DNA from 2 places in the Lutispora sp. QWL-02 genome. Region 1 is predicted to be linked to the other one. Evidence: riboswitches for the same ligand, from Rfam matches in the RefSeq annotation. Region 1 holds a riboswitch; the other holds the start of a gene.
The links. A riboswitch is a leader RNA that binds a small molecule or an ion and turns the genes downstream of it on or off. The one in region 1 is predicted to bind S-adenosylmethionine.
Positions count from the first base shown of each region.

Region 2: another riboswitch for S-adenosylmethionine. It lies ahead of AC4HCY_RS01835 (methionine ABC transporter ATP-binding protein); the one in region 1 lies ahead of metK (methionine adenosyltransferase).

Region 1 is NZ_CM177762.1:4,078,503-4,086,455, reverse strand. It holds gene flgF (flagellar basal-body rod protein FlgF) at 1-603, shown strand, start outside; gene flgG (flagellar basal-body rod protein FlgG) at 616-1,410, shown strand; gene AC4HCY_RS19465 (rod-binding protein) at 1,430-1,792, shown strand; gene fabZ (3-hydroxyacyl-ACP dehydratase FabZ) at 1,794-2,222, shown strand; gene yyaC (spore protease YyaC) at 2,324-2,842, opposite strand; tRNA gene AC4HCY_RS19450 (tRNA-Pro) at 3,119-3,194, shown strand; tRNA gene AC4HCY_RS19445 (tRNA-Val) at 3,204-3,279, shown strand; gene AC4HCY_RS19440 (ABC transporter ATP-binding protein) at 3,416-4,141, shown strand; gene AC4HCY_RS19435 (putative ABC transporter permease subunit) at 4,134-5,774, shown strand; tRNA gene AC4HCY_RS19430 (tRNA-Tyr) at 5,840-5,924, shown strand; SAM riboswitch class I at 6,010-6,108, shown strand; gene metK (methionine adenosyltransferase) at 6,376-7,566, shown strand; gene AC4HCY_RS19420 (helix-turn-helix domain-containing protein) at 7,811-7,953, shown strand, end outside.
Region 2 is NZ_CM177762.1:447,528-455,480, forward strand. It holds gene AC4HCY_RS01820 (phosphatase PAP2 family protein) at 1-124, opposite strand, end outside; gene AC4HCY_RS01825 (MetQ/NlpA family ABC transporter substrate-binding protein) at 268-1,095, opposite strand; gene AC4HCY_RS01830 (methionine ABC transporter permease) at 1,616-2,284, opposite strand; gene AC4HCY_RS01835 (methionine ABC transporter ATP-binding protein) at 2,268-3,290, opposite strand; SAM riboswitch class I at 3,358-3,465, opposite strand; SAM riboswitch class I at 3,526-3,632, opposite strand; gene AC4HCY_RS01840 (ABC transporter ATP-binding protein) at 3,689-4,483, opposite strand; gene AC4HCY_RS01845 (ABC transporter permease) at 4,458-5,303, opposite strand; gene AC4HCY_RS01850 (ABC transporter substrate-binding protein) at 5,351-6,391, opposite strand; gene AC4HCY_RS01855 (HutP family protein) at 6,640-7,059, opposite strand; gene gyrB (DNA topoisomerase (ATP-hydrolyzing) subunit B) at 7,073-7,953, opposite strand, start outside.

The sequences.
Region 1 (7,953 bases):
GGCGTGAGGATGCCGGCTCCTTTCAACTATATAGGGACCATGAGCGCAGGTGTCCATACAAGTGTAGTGGCTACCGACTTTACCCAAGGCCATCATGATCCTACGGGGAATCCTTTGGATGTTGCCATATCCGGCAAAGGCTTTCTGGCGGTAGAAGCAAACGGCGGGGAAAGGTATACCCGTGACGGCAGCTTTGTCATAGATGCAGAAGGCTATCTGGTCAATAAAGACGGCTATAAGGTTTTAGGGGAAAAGGGCTACATAAAAATCAGCGGTGAAGATATAAAAATAAATGAAAAAGGTGAAATAACATCGGACGGCGTACTTATTGACAGGCTGAAGCTTGTAGATTTTCAGGATTATAGTGCTTTGATGAAGGAAGGAGATAATCTCTACACTATAATTTCTCAAGAATGGGCCGATAATGATAAGGCTTTCGAAGGCACTGTCCGACAGGCCTTTATCGAAGGCTCCAATGTAAATTCGGTGAGGGAGATGGTAGATATGATAGCCATGCTCCGTACTTATGAAGCAAATCAAAGGCTTATAAAAGCCCATGACGAGTTATTGGGCAAGGCAGTAAATGAAGTAGGAAGATTATAGGAGGTATGAATCATGATGAGAGCGCTTTGGACTGCAAGCACAGGCATGACAGCTCAACAGCTTAACGTAGATAATATATCCAACAATCTGGCCAATGTGAACACAGTGGGCTACAAGAAATCAAGGGCAGAGTTCAAGGACCTTCTATACGAAACCCTGGAGAGAGAAACCGTGAGGGATGGAGAAGGCAAGCCTGTAAGTGTACAGGTAGGCCACGGAGTCAGGACTGCCGCTATAAATAAGTTCTTTACCACAGGAAATCTTGAGCAGACCTCGAATCCCTATGATTTGGCCATAGACGGCCAGGGCTTTTTCAAGGTTATAGGGCCCAATGGTGAAGAATTATATACCAAGGATGGAAGCTTCAAGGTGTCCATAGAGGACGATTCGGCAAGGCTGGTCACCTCTGACGGATATTATATTCAGGGTGACGGCGGAGAAATAGATTTGGGCACTGATATGAAGCAGGTCATAATCGATGAAGCGGGCAATATTGTAGTTAAAAGAACGGATGATACCTTGGAGGAGCTGGGAAGCTTGGTCATAACAACCTTTGCTAATCCTGCAGGCCTGGAAAGTGTCGGCAGCAATTTCTATAAAGCTACCGGCGCCAGCGGACAGCCTGTAGATACAGCCAATGACGGTTCAGGCGGATCTATACTTCAGGGATTTTTGGAATACTCAAATGTCCAAATAGTTGAGGAAATGGTAAAACTGATCCAGGCGCAAAGAGCCTATGAAATAAATTCTAAATCCATACAGACTGCAGATGAGATGCTTGGTCTGGCTAATAATCTGAGAAGATAGGATTTAAGAGGTGGAAATATTGATAAATCCCATTAATTCGGACAATAATATACAAATGAAGGCAGCTTTGGACAATGCTAAAGCCACGCAGGACCAATCCTTCGAAGAAATGCTGCAGAAGGCATCAGCCGGCAAGGATGAAGCAAAGCTTAGGGAAGCATGTGCAAATTTGGAGTCCGTATTTTTGAATATGATGTTTAAAAGCATGAGGAACACCGTAGAAAAATCAGACCTCATGGGTGAAAGCTTTGCTACCGGAGTTTATGAAGATATGCTCTATGAAAAATTTGCAGAGGAGGCCTCCAAGGGCAAGGGCCTGGGCTTGGGAGAACTGCTGTACAAGCAGCTGTCGGCAAATATCAAGATAGATGAAGAGGAATAACATGCTGGACATAAAAGAAATACAGAAAATAATACCTCATAGATATCCTTTCCTTTTGGTGGATAAGATTGTTGAAATCGAATACGGCAAAAGAGCTGTAGGCATTAAAAATGTTACTATGAACGAACCTTTCTTTCAAGGTCATTTCCCCGGCAATCCCATTATGCCGGGTGTTTTGATAGTGGAGGCCATGGCACAGGTAGGGGCGGTTTCCATACTGGCTATGGAGGAGCACAAGGGCAAATTGGCTGTATTCACGGGAATAGATGGACTTAGGTTTAAAAGACAGGTCATACCTGGTGATATTCTGCGAATGGAAGTCACCATGATAGCGATGAAGCGCGGAATAGGCAAGGCTAAGGCTGAAGCTTACGTGGGAGAGCAGCTTGCTGCCTCAGGGGAGCTTATGTTTGCGATAATCAACGGATAAGACAGGGAGACGGCAACCACTGAAAGGCACGGGAATCTCACGAAAAATCCCCAGAGCTCGTTACCTCAGTTTCTGAGCTCTGAGTTCTGAATCCTGAGTTCTTACTTCACAAGAGCCGCATAGATCCCTCGGGTGATGACCTCGGACATCTTCATGATCAGGCTGAGCCTTATGTTGTGCATGGAGAGGAATTCGCCTGATTCTGAAGAATCTACGATGCCTACTATTGATATATCACCTACAGGGGGAAGACTCTTGCCCACACCCTTTCCGGGATGGATAGGGCCATTTTTTATCTGAATGCTGCCGATGCTGTCTTCGTTGCCAAGGCACGCATCGACAGCTATTATTTTATGATCCGGATATTTTTTCTTGATATCATATACATTTTTAGACAAGTTTACCGCATGTACCGGATCATCCAGGGTTCCTATCACGGGAATTCCCAAATTTAATTTGCTGAGAAAGGTGCCTGTGAGCGGGCCTAAGCAATCTCCTATATATCTGTCGGTACCTATGCAAAATACAAGGCAGCTGCCTTTGATATGACGGTTCAGATAACTTGCCAAGATTATATGGGAATCTCTTTGAAAATAATAGGCTTTTGAACACTCCTCCAATATTACCCCTCCTGCCATTGCAAAACGCCGTGATAACGAGGCGTCAGACTCGTTATAAAATGTATATAGGCAGAAAGCTTGATTTATACATCTGATTTATTTAAATGATTTTGTTTCAGTTATTTAAATGAATTTGACCCAATAGGAAAAATGAATCTTTTGTATGATAAGAGAGCATAATATACTATGAATGAGCATTTATAAGATATTTTTAAATAAAACGCAAATTCCCTATTGAAATTTTACGAATTTTTATATATAATCTAATAGTGTCGTCGGGGTGTAGCGCAGATGGTAGCGTACGTGGTTTGGGACCATGGGGCCGCAGGTTCAAGTCCTGTCACCCCGACCATTTTTATTTGGGCGCATAGCTCAGCTGGGAGAGCATCTGCCTTACAAGCAGAGGGTCATAGGTTCGAGCCCTATTGTGCCCACCATATATGAATTTTAACCGTAGGATTCCCTGCGGTTTTTTATTTTATATTTTATCTATAATATTGATAAAATAATAAAATAAGTGTAGAATACTATTAGATATTTAAATAATCATCTAAATAACTGGAGGTTATGATCTTGATAGAAATAAGCAATGTATCGAAGACTTTCGGGGGCAAAAATAAGGCAGTGGATAATATAAGCCTTGTGATTCCTGATGGTGAAATTATCGGTTTCCTGGGACCTAACGGAGCGGGAAAGACCACTACAATAAAAATGATAACAGGAATTCTAAATAGTGACAGCGGCAGCATCAAGATCAACGGCATAGATATCTCGGAGGAGCCCATCAAGGCAAAGAAGCAGTTTGGCTTTGTGCCTGACAGCCCGGATATGTTCCTGAGGCTCAAGGGAATAGAATACCTCAACTTCATGGCTGATGTTTATGAAGTGCCGTCTCAGGATAGAAAGCCCGAGATCGATAATCTTGCAGAAAGATTCAGTATGGCAGAAGCGCTCTTTGACCAGATTCAAAGCTATTCTCACGGCATGAGGCAGAAGATCGTATTGATGGGCGTATTGCTGCATGAGCCCAGCGTATGGATATTGGATGAGCCTATGACGGGCTTGGACCCCAAGTCATCCTTCATTCTCAAAGAAATGATGAGAGAACATGCTGCCAAAAGCAAGACGGTATTTTTTTCTACCCATGTGCTGGAGGTAGCAGAAAAGATATGCGATAAAGTAGCAATAATCAATAAAGGGAAAATATTGTTTTATGGCTCTATTGAGGAAATGAGGCAGCATTTCAAGGGCGATGAATCCTTGGAAAATATGTTCCTGGAGTTGGTAGAAAATGAATAAGATGTTGAAGCTGGTCAAGATCCTCTTGAAAACAAACTTTAAATTTAATAAAAAATCTATAGCCCTGGGAGCCCTGATAGCTATATCTATGCTTCCCATGGCAGCGCTTATATGGACTGCGGCCTGGGAAGGCTACGGCGTTATGGCGTCGGTAGGGCAGCAGGGTATTATAATGTGGACGGCTATTTCCCTGGTGAGTCTGGTTACATTCATATTGGGCATATTTTTCATCATGGGCGTTTTTTATTACTCCAACGATATCGAGCTGCTGCTCCCTTTGCCATTGAAGCCCTGGCAGATACTTGGAGCCAAGTTTGCATCGGTGCTGGTTTATGAGTATATGACCCAGCTGGTATTTTTTCTCCCGGTGCTGGTTTCCTACGGTATAAAGGATAAAGCAAATTTACTTTATTATATTTATGGGGCCATCGCATATCTGCTTTTGCCTATAGTGCCGCTGGTTTTTTCCTCTTTCTTAAGCATCTTTGTTATGCGAAGCTTTAAATTTGTAAAAAATAAGGATCGGATGAAGACGATTTCGGGTATCGTTGCAATGGCAATGGCCATAGGCTTTAACATGATCATACAGAAATTTTCCGGAAGGCTTGGAAATCCTGAGGATATGATGAAACTGCTTCAGCAGGGGAATAATTCTTTGCTTTCCAAATCCCAGGATATTTTTATAATCAACAGATTTATGACCATGGCCCTGACCGATTACCGTGAGCTGCTGCGCTCCATTGGAAGCATGGCATTGGCTATTGCCGGTGCAGCAGCATTTATAGGACTGTTCTTTTATATTGGCGAAAAGTTTTATTTCAAAGGTGTCATAGGCCTGACAGAGGCAGCTCCGGCCAGAAGACCTAAAAGCGGCGCCGCCAAAATGAGCTTGTACAGGAAGCTCAGCGCTTTAAGGGCTTTCAGAGCAAAGGAGTTAAAGCTGCTTTACAGAAGTCCCGTGTACTTCATGAACTGTATTTTGATGAATTTCCTCTGGCCTGTATTCATACTGATACCTTTCTTTGCCGGAAACGAAGACCTGGGGGATATAAGGGAGCTGGCCAGGTATTTGGAAGATCCCGGCGTATTGCCTTATATTTTTGCAGGGGCAGCCGCTGCGGCTCTCTTCATAGGTGCTTCAAATATGATTTCATCAACGGCTATATCCAGAGAAGGGAAGAGCCTATATGTATCAAAATATCTGCCGGTAGATTATAAGACACAGATAAATGCAAAGGCTCAAACAGGTATACTCATGGGCCTTTTGGGAATGATAATGGCTTTCATAGTGCTCTGGCTTGTGTTCTCCTTTCCCATATATTTGATTTTTGCGGCGCTTTTGATGAGCTTGCCCTGCATCTTCTTTATAAACTATGCAGGAATCATGATAGACCTGAAATTCCCCAAATTAAATTGGGACAATGAGCAAAAAGCCGTAAAGCAGAATATGAACGGATTGCTGAATATGTTGATCAGTGTAGCTTTCGGAGCTTTGAATTTCGGCTTGGTTGTCTGGTTAAGGCTTGACTATATTTACGCTTTTATTATGATTTTCGGCTTTTATATCATAGCGGATATGCTGCTGTATAAATTTGTAACCTCATACGGATCAAGGCTGTATAAGGAGTTGTAATAAATTTCAACAAAAATAATGTTGACAAAAGCTATGCATCTGTTGTATTATAGACTTTGTCACGTGGGGAAATTCCCGAGCGGCCAAAGGGGGCAGACTGTAAATCTGTTGTCTCAGACTTCGGTGGTTCGAATCCACCTTTCCCCACCATTTTAAGACAAAAACCCGAAAGGGCTTTTTTGTTGACTTTTTTGGACAAATGTGCTAATATACTTTTGCAAACTGAATAAAGGTTACCTTATCAAGAGAGGTGGAGGGAAGGGCCCTATGAAACCCGGCAACCGGCATTGAGCGCGGTGCCAATTCCTGCAGGATTGTTCCTGAAAGATGAGGATATATTTTCGTTATGAAAATGAGCTTCTCATCAGGGAAGCTTTTTTTAATGCCGATTATGGGCAGATAGGGGGAAACGGAGAACACGGATTTTTACACTGAAAGAGGAACGACTGAAGGATCTTTTCGTGTTGGGAAAGATTCCGTGTTAATCCGTGTTTTCCGTTCTCTTAAACCCGTAAGGAATACCCTAATGCTAGAGGCTAGCAGCCAGAAGCTAGAGGCTGACCTTAAAGTAATACCCTAGAGAAAAAAAGGAGGAGATAAAATGGTAAGAAAGCTGTTTACTTCTGAATCTGTAACTGAAGGACATCCGGATAAAGTCTGTGATCAAATATCAGATGCAGTATTGGATGCTATAATGGAACACGACCCGATGGGAAGGGTTGCCTGCGAGGTCACCGCAACTACAGGTCTTGTACATGTAATGGGAGAAATAACCACTAATTGTTATGTGGATATCCAGAAAATCGTGAGGGAGACCGTGGAGGAGATAGGATATACGAGGGCAAAGTTCGGCTTTGACGCGGATACCTGCGGCGTGATCACTTCGATTCACGAACAGTCTACAGATATTGCAATGGGGGTTGACAAGGCGCTGGAAGCCAAAAAAGGAGAAATGAGCGAAGCTGATGTCGCTGCCATCGGAGCCGGAGATCAGGGAATGATGTTCGGTTATGCCTGTGATGAAACTCCCGAACTGATGCCTATGCCTATATCCTTGGCCCATAAACTGGCCAGAAAGCTGGCCCAAGTAAGAAGAGACGGTGTTTTGGATTATTTGAGGCCTGACGGAAAAACCCAGGTCACTGTTGAATATATTGATGATAAGCCTGTAAGGGTTGATACCATAGTGGTTTCCACCCAACACAGCCCTGATGTGGATCAGGCCACCATAGAGAAGGATATGATAGAGCATGTCATAAAGCCTATCATACCCAAGAATATGCTTGATGATAAAACCAAGTACTATATCAACCCCACCGGCAGGTTTGTAATAGGCGGACCTCATGGAGATTCGGGCTTGACAGGGAGAAAGATAATCGTAGATACTTATGGCGGATATGCAAGGCACGGAGGCGGAGCTTTCTCCGGCAAAGATCCCACCAAGGTTGACCGTTCGGCTTCCTATGCAGCAAGATATGTGGCAAAGAATGTGGTGGCTGCAGGCCTGGCTTCCAAATGTGAGGTGCAGCTTGCCTATGCAATAGGAGTTGCGAAGCCTGTATCAGTCCTTATCGAAACCTTCGGCACCGGAAAGATTGCCGATGATAAAATATCTGAGATAGTTTCCCGGGTATTTGATTTAAGGCCTGCTGCAATAATAAGGGATTTGGATTTGAGAAAACCCATATATAGAAAGCTGGCAGCCTACGGTCATATGGGCAGAACAGATTTAGGAGTGTCCTGGGAGAAAACCGATAAAGCCGATATATTGAAAAAAGAAGCAGGCATATAGAACAAAAACCTCTGAGAGAATACGAGTAGTCATAAGGACAACTTGTGAACCGAGGGTCAAGGTAAACTGAATACGAGAAAAAGCCATATCAATTCTATAACAGTTTTGATATGGCTTTTCTTTGTGTACAAAACAAGATTCGAAATTTGCGAATTTGCAAATTCAAATTTGAGTTGTGAAAAATTAAAATCAGTTATATAATATTACCTATAAGAAAACTGTTGGAAACAGAAAGGTGAATACCATGAAATTTTCGTATAAAAAGCTTTGGAAAATGCTTATAGATAGAGATATGATGAAAAAAGATTTGCTAAAAGAAGCAAAGATAAGCACTGTATCAATGGCAAAGATGGGTAAAAATCAGAATGTCACCACCGATGTGCTGCT
Region 2 (7,953 bases), 880 kb from region 1:
ATGGTATCAATATCAAATCCGGAGGTATAGGAAAAAATGAAGATTCGGCAAAGGACACTATAAAAAGTCCAAAGCCTCCATATTGGACTATTATATCTACCATTGCCTTTACCCACTCACTCATACGGTTCTCCTCAAAAACAAAGAATATAGGCAGCCATTAAATTATATTATTAATGGCCACCTATATATTATACTCTAAACTCTGTTTTTTGTCTTATTGTTCGATCAATCTCATTGTGCGTTTATAGATTTACAAAAACTTGACTAATATGCAGCAATTATTGCTCCTTCATATTTTTCCTCAATAAATTTCTTTACTTCCGGACTGTTCAATGCATTGGACAGCTCTTTCAAATCTTCTCTTCCTTCATCTCCGCCTCTTATAACAAGCGTATTGGCATAAGGTGAATTTCCGTCTTCTATCAGCAATGCATCCTTAACGGGGTTAAGATTTGCCGGAATTGCAAAGTTGGTATTGATTATGGCAGCATCTACATCTTCCAGAACCCTTGGGAGCTGTGCAGCCTCAATAGCCTGGAATTTGAGGTTTCTGGGGTTTTCTACTACATCATTTTCCGAAGAACTTATGCTTCCTCCATCCTTTAGCTTGATAATGCCGTTTTCCTGAAGCAATAACAATGATCTGGCATTATTCGTAGCATCATCCGGTATAGCTATGGTGCTGCCGTCTTTTAATTCGGTTATGCTATTTATTTTTTTAGAATATAATCCTAAAGGCTCCACATGAACCTTAGCTGCAGATACAAGGTTTAAACCTCTTTCTTTATTGAAATTATCCAAATAGGGCTGATGCTGGAAAAAGTTTGCATCTAATTCTTTGTCTGCAAGTGCTGTATTTGGTTGAACATAATCATTAAAAACGATCACTTCAAGCTTTAAGCCTTTCTTTTCTAATAAAGGCTTAACCACTTCCAATATCTCTGCATGGGGGATTGGTGTAGCTCCTACCTTCAGCACCGTTTCCTTCTCATTTTCTGCTGCTGCCGGTGCAGCCTCTTCCTTGGGTGCGCATCCAATAGTCAAGGATGCCAGTAATAATAATGCTAAAACCAGTGATATTATCTTTTTCATATTTATAAACATTCCTTTCATTTTTACTTAGTTATTTTTTGTTTTTCAACTGGCCAGGTTGAAAAACAGTAAAATATATATCAATTATCGATAATTATTTTTAATATTTTTTGTACATTGCGTCACGTCGGTATAATGATGCGTCATACAGGGGTAGGGAACGGGGAACACGGATTAACACTGATTTAGCACTGATTTACACAGAGGGATATTTTATTCTTTGTATAAAGTGTTAATAAGGTTATATCTGATATGTCATCCTGAACGTAGTGAAGGATCTTAGAACCATAAGGAATACCTAAGATTCTTCGCTTACGCTCAGAATGACCGAAATATCAGTTATATCGCTCTTGTATTGCATATATTAAACCCCTTCAGTGTTTTTCAGTGTTATCTTCGTGTCTTTCAGTGGTTTCCGTCTCCTTGACTCCAGAGTCCTGCTCAATCCACGTGCCCCGTGCCCCGTACCCCGTGCCTCGCAGCCATAAAAAATGCTTCGCAATTTTTATATTTTGTAAATCTATTTCAGTAACTTATTATATATCCTGCTCCCAATGCCCTGTATTATCTGAACCACTAAGACCAATACTATGACAGTTCCTATCATGACATCTTTTTGGAATCCCTGATACCCGAATCGTATGGCTAAATTTCCAAGGCCCCCGCCCCCTATAGCACCTGCCATTGCCGAATATCCTATGAGATTTATTATTGTCAAGGTTATACCTGATGCTATGGAAGGCAATGCTTCCGGTATCATCACCCTGAAAACTATCTGCTTTACGTCGGCACCCATGGATTGGGCTGCTTCTATGATTCCGGGGCTTATCTCCTTTATCGCATTTTCAATGAGCCTGGCTACAAAGGGTATGGCTGCTATGGTCAAGGGCACTATGGCTGCAGTTGTGCCTATCCTTTTTCCCACGATGAGCTTTGTCAGCGGAAAGACCGCAATCATCAGTATTATGAAGGGGAAGGATCTTGCTATATTTATTACCCCGTTTAAAGCTTTATTCAAGCCCTTTCTTTCCCAAATATTGCCTTCCTCCGATATTGCTGTTATGATGCCCAGAGGCATTCCGAAAATAACCGAAAACAATGTGGATGCAAACACCATGTATAGAGTTTCATAAAGGGGCTTGGGCATTAAAAGCATTATTTTTTTTATTGTTTCAATCAGAACTTCCATTATATTTCAACTCCTCTACTATGACGCCTTCATCCTTTAGGTATCCTATTGCAGCCTCTATTTTTTCATCTGTTCCCCTGAGGCCTACAACCAAATTTCCATAGGTTCTTCCTTGTATGCTGTTCATCTGTCCCGCCAGGATGTTTGCCTCAATATCGAAATTCTTTATGATTTTATATATCAACGGCTCTTTTGCCTTGTGGTCTAAAAATGTAATCCTCACAACCTCAGTATTTTCAGGATCATCTATTATATTTCTGTCAATGTTTAAGGATACGTCCTTTATAAAGCTCTTTGTGATAGGATGAGACGGCTTTGAAAATACATCATAGGTATTCCCCTGCTCCACCATACTTCCATCTGAAATCACAGCTACTTTATTGCATACCTCCTTTATGACCTCCATCTGATGGGTTATCATCACAATTGTTATTCCCAGCGTCTCATTTATGCTCTTCAGCAGCTTGAGTATGGAAGATGTGGTATTTGGGTCCAAAGCAGAAGTAGCTTCATCGCAAAGAAGTATTTTAGGGTTGGTAGCCAAAGCTCTGGCTATTGCTACCCTTTGCTTTTGTCCCCCGCTGAGCTGGCTGGGATAAGAGAACTTTTTATCCTTTAGATCTACAATATCCAATAGCTCATCTACCCGTTTCTCCATTTCTCGTTTATCATATTTCATTATTTTTAACGGAAAGGCTATATTTTCTCTGCAATTCTTCCTGCTCAAAAGATTAAAATGCTGAAATATCATTCCTATATTTCTTCTCATATCCCTAAGCTCGCCGTCATTCAGCTTAACGATATCCTTATTCTCAATGAAAATGCTGCCTTTCGTAGGCTCTTCAAGCCTGTTTATGCATCTGATGAGGGTTGATTTTCCTGCTCCGCTTAAGCCTATTATGCCGAAAATATCACCCTTCTCAATCCTGAGATTAATGTTTTTCAGAGCTTCCGTATTTCCTTCCTTGCCTGTATATGTTTTATAAAGGCCTTTTATATCGATCATTTTAGTACCCCCTCCGGTGTTAGAAACAAATAAAAAATCCCTCAATGATAAAAGAGGGATCACACCTCTCTTATCTCTCAGCTTTACGCTGCTGGAATTGACACCGATGCATTCGAATGAGAATGCCGGTTGTCGGGCTTCATCGGGCCAGTCCCTCCACCTCTCTTGATAAGAGTATAATATTAAATTTTATACAATAAAAAAACTCTTCTGAAAAACAGAAGAGGATAATTCCTTTCTATCTTTCAGCTTGTGCTGCTGGAATTGACACCGATGCATTCGAATGAGAATGCCGGTTGTCGGGCTTCATCGGGCCAGTCCCTCCACCTCTCTTGATAGAATAAATATTCATTTACATAATAGTATAATACGCCCTCTTAACTATGTCAACTATTTTTTTATGCCAGCATCAAACGATCGCTGATGATATCTGACGATTCCTTTTGGCTGAATAAAGCTAAAAGCTTTTCTGCAGTGAGGGACTCTTTATCTTTATCTCTTATATCCAAAATAATTTTACCTCTGTGCATCATTATAAGCCTGTTTCCCATACCTATGGCCTGCTTGAGATTATGGGTGACCATAAGTGTGGTTATTTTGCATTCCTTCACTATTTTATCTGTAAGCCCTGCAATAATCTCAGAGGTTTTGGGATCCAAAGCGGCCATATGCTCATCCAGCAGCAAAAGGCAAGGATTTGATATGGCTGCCATCAGAAGGGCCATAGCCTGCCTTTGCCCCCCGGATAGGAGCCCTACCTTTACATCAAGCTTATCCTCCAATCCTAAGGATAATTTTGAGAGGGAATCTTTGATGTCCGCTATTCTATTTTTTTCAATACCCCATGAAAATCCGTACCTATTATTTTTATTCCATGCCATAGACATATTCTCCAGCACAGTCATAGAAGGCGAAGTTCCCATTTTAGGATCCTGAAACACTCTGCCTATCAGCCTGCTGATTTTATATTCAGGGGTTTTGGATATCTCTCTTTTATTGAGCAGGATCGAGCCTTCATCGCTTTGTATGCCTCCTGAGATGATGTTTAATAAAGTGGATTTTCCTGCTCCATTGCTGCCTATGATGGTTATAAAGTCTCCATCTTTGATTTCCAGGGATAGCCCTTGAAAAAGCTTATTTTCATTGACTGTATCCCTATTAAAGGTTTTATGCAGATTTTGTATCAGTAACAGCTTTTACACCCCCAGAAAGTAGATTTCTCCCAAACTTGACCTTCAAACCGCTGTTATAAACCGCCAGGGCAGCTATTACTATAACAGAGGTTATAAGCTTTAAATCCGTGGGAGGCAAGCCGGCCTTCAAGGCTATGGCTATACTGCCCTTGTAAAGCAGTGATCCGAAAAGAGCGCAGGCTGTCCCAAATATTATAGGGAAAGCTTTTAATAAGGTTTCTCCCATTATGATAGAAGCCAGGCCCATAACTATTATTCCGCTCCCCATTCCTACATCGGAAAATCTCTGGTACTGAGCCATGACAGAGCCTGCCAGAGCAACCAATCCGTTTGAAAGCATGATGCCCATTATTTTGATAACTCCTATATCTACGCCTAATGATGTGACCATATTATGATTATCACCGGTAGCCTTCAATATAAAACCAAACTTCGTCTTGAACATCAAATCAAGAAACAGCTTTACGATCAATGCCAATATCATTATCACAAATACGGGAGGAATTTCTCCCGAGAAAATAGTCTTTGCATTGAAAAAAGGAGTATTAGCCTTTCCCATGATCCTCAGATTTATGGAATATAAGCCTATCATCACCAATATGCCCGAGAGCAGATTTGTTATCTTAAACTTAACATTCAGCACTCCTGTAACAAATCCCGCAGCCATGCCTGCACACATTGAAAGCATACAGGCCAGAATGGGATCGGCGCCTTTCACCAAAAGCAACGCCGTGACAGAGGCACCCAGCGGGAAGGTGCCTTCAACGGACAGATCGGGAAAATCCAAAATTTTATAAGTTATATAAACCCCAAAGGACATGATAGAAAATAAAAGTCCCTGCTCCAATACCCCTATCCAGAAATTGTTCAATTGGCTGCACCGCCTTTTATGATTTCAGCCTTGTCTATTATTTCCTGAGGTATGGAAATATTTAATTTCTTTGCAGCATCATAGTTTATTGTAAGAGCTGTGTCTTTTTCATATAGAGTCTCTATCGGCATATCTTCAGTCTTAGCGCCGTTCAATACTTCAAAAGCCATAAGCCCCGTCTGGAAGCCTAGCTTGTAGTAATCTATTCCCTCTGTGGCAAGAGCCCCGCCTTCCACATGGGCTCTTTCCGAACCTATTACAGGTATATTATTCTCAGTGCATTTTTGGGATATTATAGCCATGGATGAAGCCACCATATTATCTGTAGGCACATATAGCACGTCTATCTTGCCCTTCAGCGAGTCAACAGCCTGAGGCACTTCATTGGTGCTGGTAATTCCACTTGCTATTATTTCCAAGCCGTATTCACCGGCTATTTTCTTTGCCATTTGAACCTGTATTTCTGAATTTCTTTCACTGGTATTATATAAAATACCTACATTTTTAGCGTTTGGTATAAGCTTTTTAAGAAGCTCAAATTGCTTGCCCATAGGCGCAGCATCGCTTGTACCTGTGACATTTGTTTCTGACCTTTCCAGAGATTTTGCAAGACCTGCATCTACAGGATCTGTAACAGCAGTTATGAGTATTGGTATATCCTTTGTAGCATTATAAGCCGCCTGGGCTGTAGGAGTTGCTATTGCAAATATCATATCTTTTTTGCTGCTTGCAAAATTTTGTGCGATAGTCTGAGCTGTAGGAATATCACCCTGGGCATTCTGGAAATCTACCTTGAGGTTCTCACCATCTTTTAAGCCTTTTGAAGCTAATGCATCAATAAAGCCAAGGCGCGCAGAATCCAAAGCCGGATGTTCGACTATTTGCGTTATTCCTATTTCTTTGGTTTTGTTTGTCTGATCTGTGGTTTCGGGATTTTGATTATTTGCCGGTGCTTCTGCATTGCTGCATCCGGAAAATAATGAAATGATCAATAAGAGAACCACAAAAAGAATTGATGATTTTTGTTTTACTACCATACTACCATCCTCCAATTATATATTTAGTCTTTCTTCATATCCATCAGGCAAGTCATAATATAGCATATTTATACTTCCTGTGGATAATAAAAAGCTGACCATGATAGGCCAGTCCTTTTCTGCAATATCACGCTGTAAACTACCATTCTACCAAACTACAATTTTAATAAATATAAATAAGATTGTATTAGATAAAAAGCGAAATGTCAATAAAAAAATAATATTGGAATATTTTAAATATTCCAATATTATTTAAAATCCGGCACGGCCCGATGTGCCAGACCAATAACAACGTCGTTGAGATGCAGCACACCCATGCTCATGAATATACATATGCTCAGATGTTCACCGGATCTGGCTATGCCTATTTTTCCTCCTATATTATATCCATTGGCTTTCATGGCTATCTGCATCAAAGCTTCCTTGGTTGCGCCTATAACGGCGCCGTCATGAACATGGCAATCCTTTGTTATGCCGCTCCTTTTAGAAGCTACAACAGCTCTTTCAATTATTTTAGGTATTGAAGAATTGAAATCTCCCCCAATATCCACTGCCGCAGCAAGTATGTTCTTATTTTTCAGATCCTTTATCATTGATTCTTCTGAGGCTCTGGATGATATAGCCAAGTTTATTGCAGCCTTGGCAACATCAAAACTGTCAAAAGGCATGCTCGCACCCCCGTCATATATCTAAATTTCTGACATACTTTGCATTTTGTTCTATAAACTCTTTCCTTGGTTCTACCTTATCGCCCATAAGAATAGTAAATATCTCATCTGCAGCTACCGCATCCTCCAAGGATACCTGCAGCATTGTCCTGGTTTCAGGGTTCATGGTAGTATCCCAAAGCTGTGTAGGGTCCATCTCACCAAGGCCCTTATATCTTTGTATGCTTATATTGTCTCTTCCCACTTCTTTAAGAATTCTTTCCAATTCCTTATCATCGTAGGCATAATGGTCCTTCGCTTTTCCTTTGCCTGACTTTCTGACTCTATAAAGGGGAGGCTGAGCTATATAAACATTTCCTGCTTCAACCAAAGGCCTCATATACCTATAGAAGAAGGTGAGCAGCAATGTTCTTATGTGAGCACCATCCACATCAGCATCCGTCATAAGGATTATTCTTCCGTATCTCATTTTTTCTATATTGAAATCATCGCTTATTCCTGCACCAAAGGCTGTGATCATGGCTCTTATCATTTCACTTGATAAAATCTTATCCAATCTGGCCTTTTCAACATTGAGTATCTTACCTCTGAGAGGCAGTATGGCCTGAAATCTTCTGTCCCTGCCCTGCTTTGCAGAACCGCCCGCTGAATCTCCCTCGACAATGTATATTTCGCATAATGAAGGATCCTTCTCTGAGCAATCTGCAAGCTTTCCGGGCAAAGTAGTGCTCTCCAGAGCCGACTTTCTCCTTGTCAGCTCCCTGGCTTTTCTGGCGGCTTCTCTTGCCCTGGATGCAGTGACCGCCTTTTCTATGATAGTCTTTGCCGTAGAAGGATTTTCCTCCAGAAAGGCTTCCAGTCCTTCGAATATGATACTATCAACTATGGCTCTCA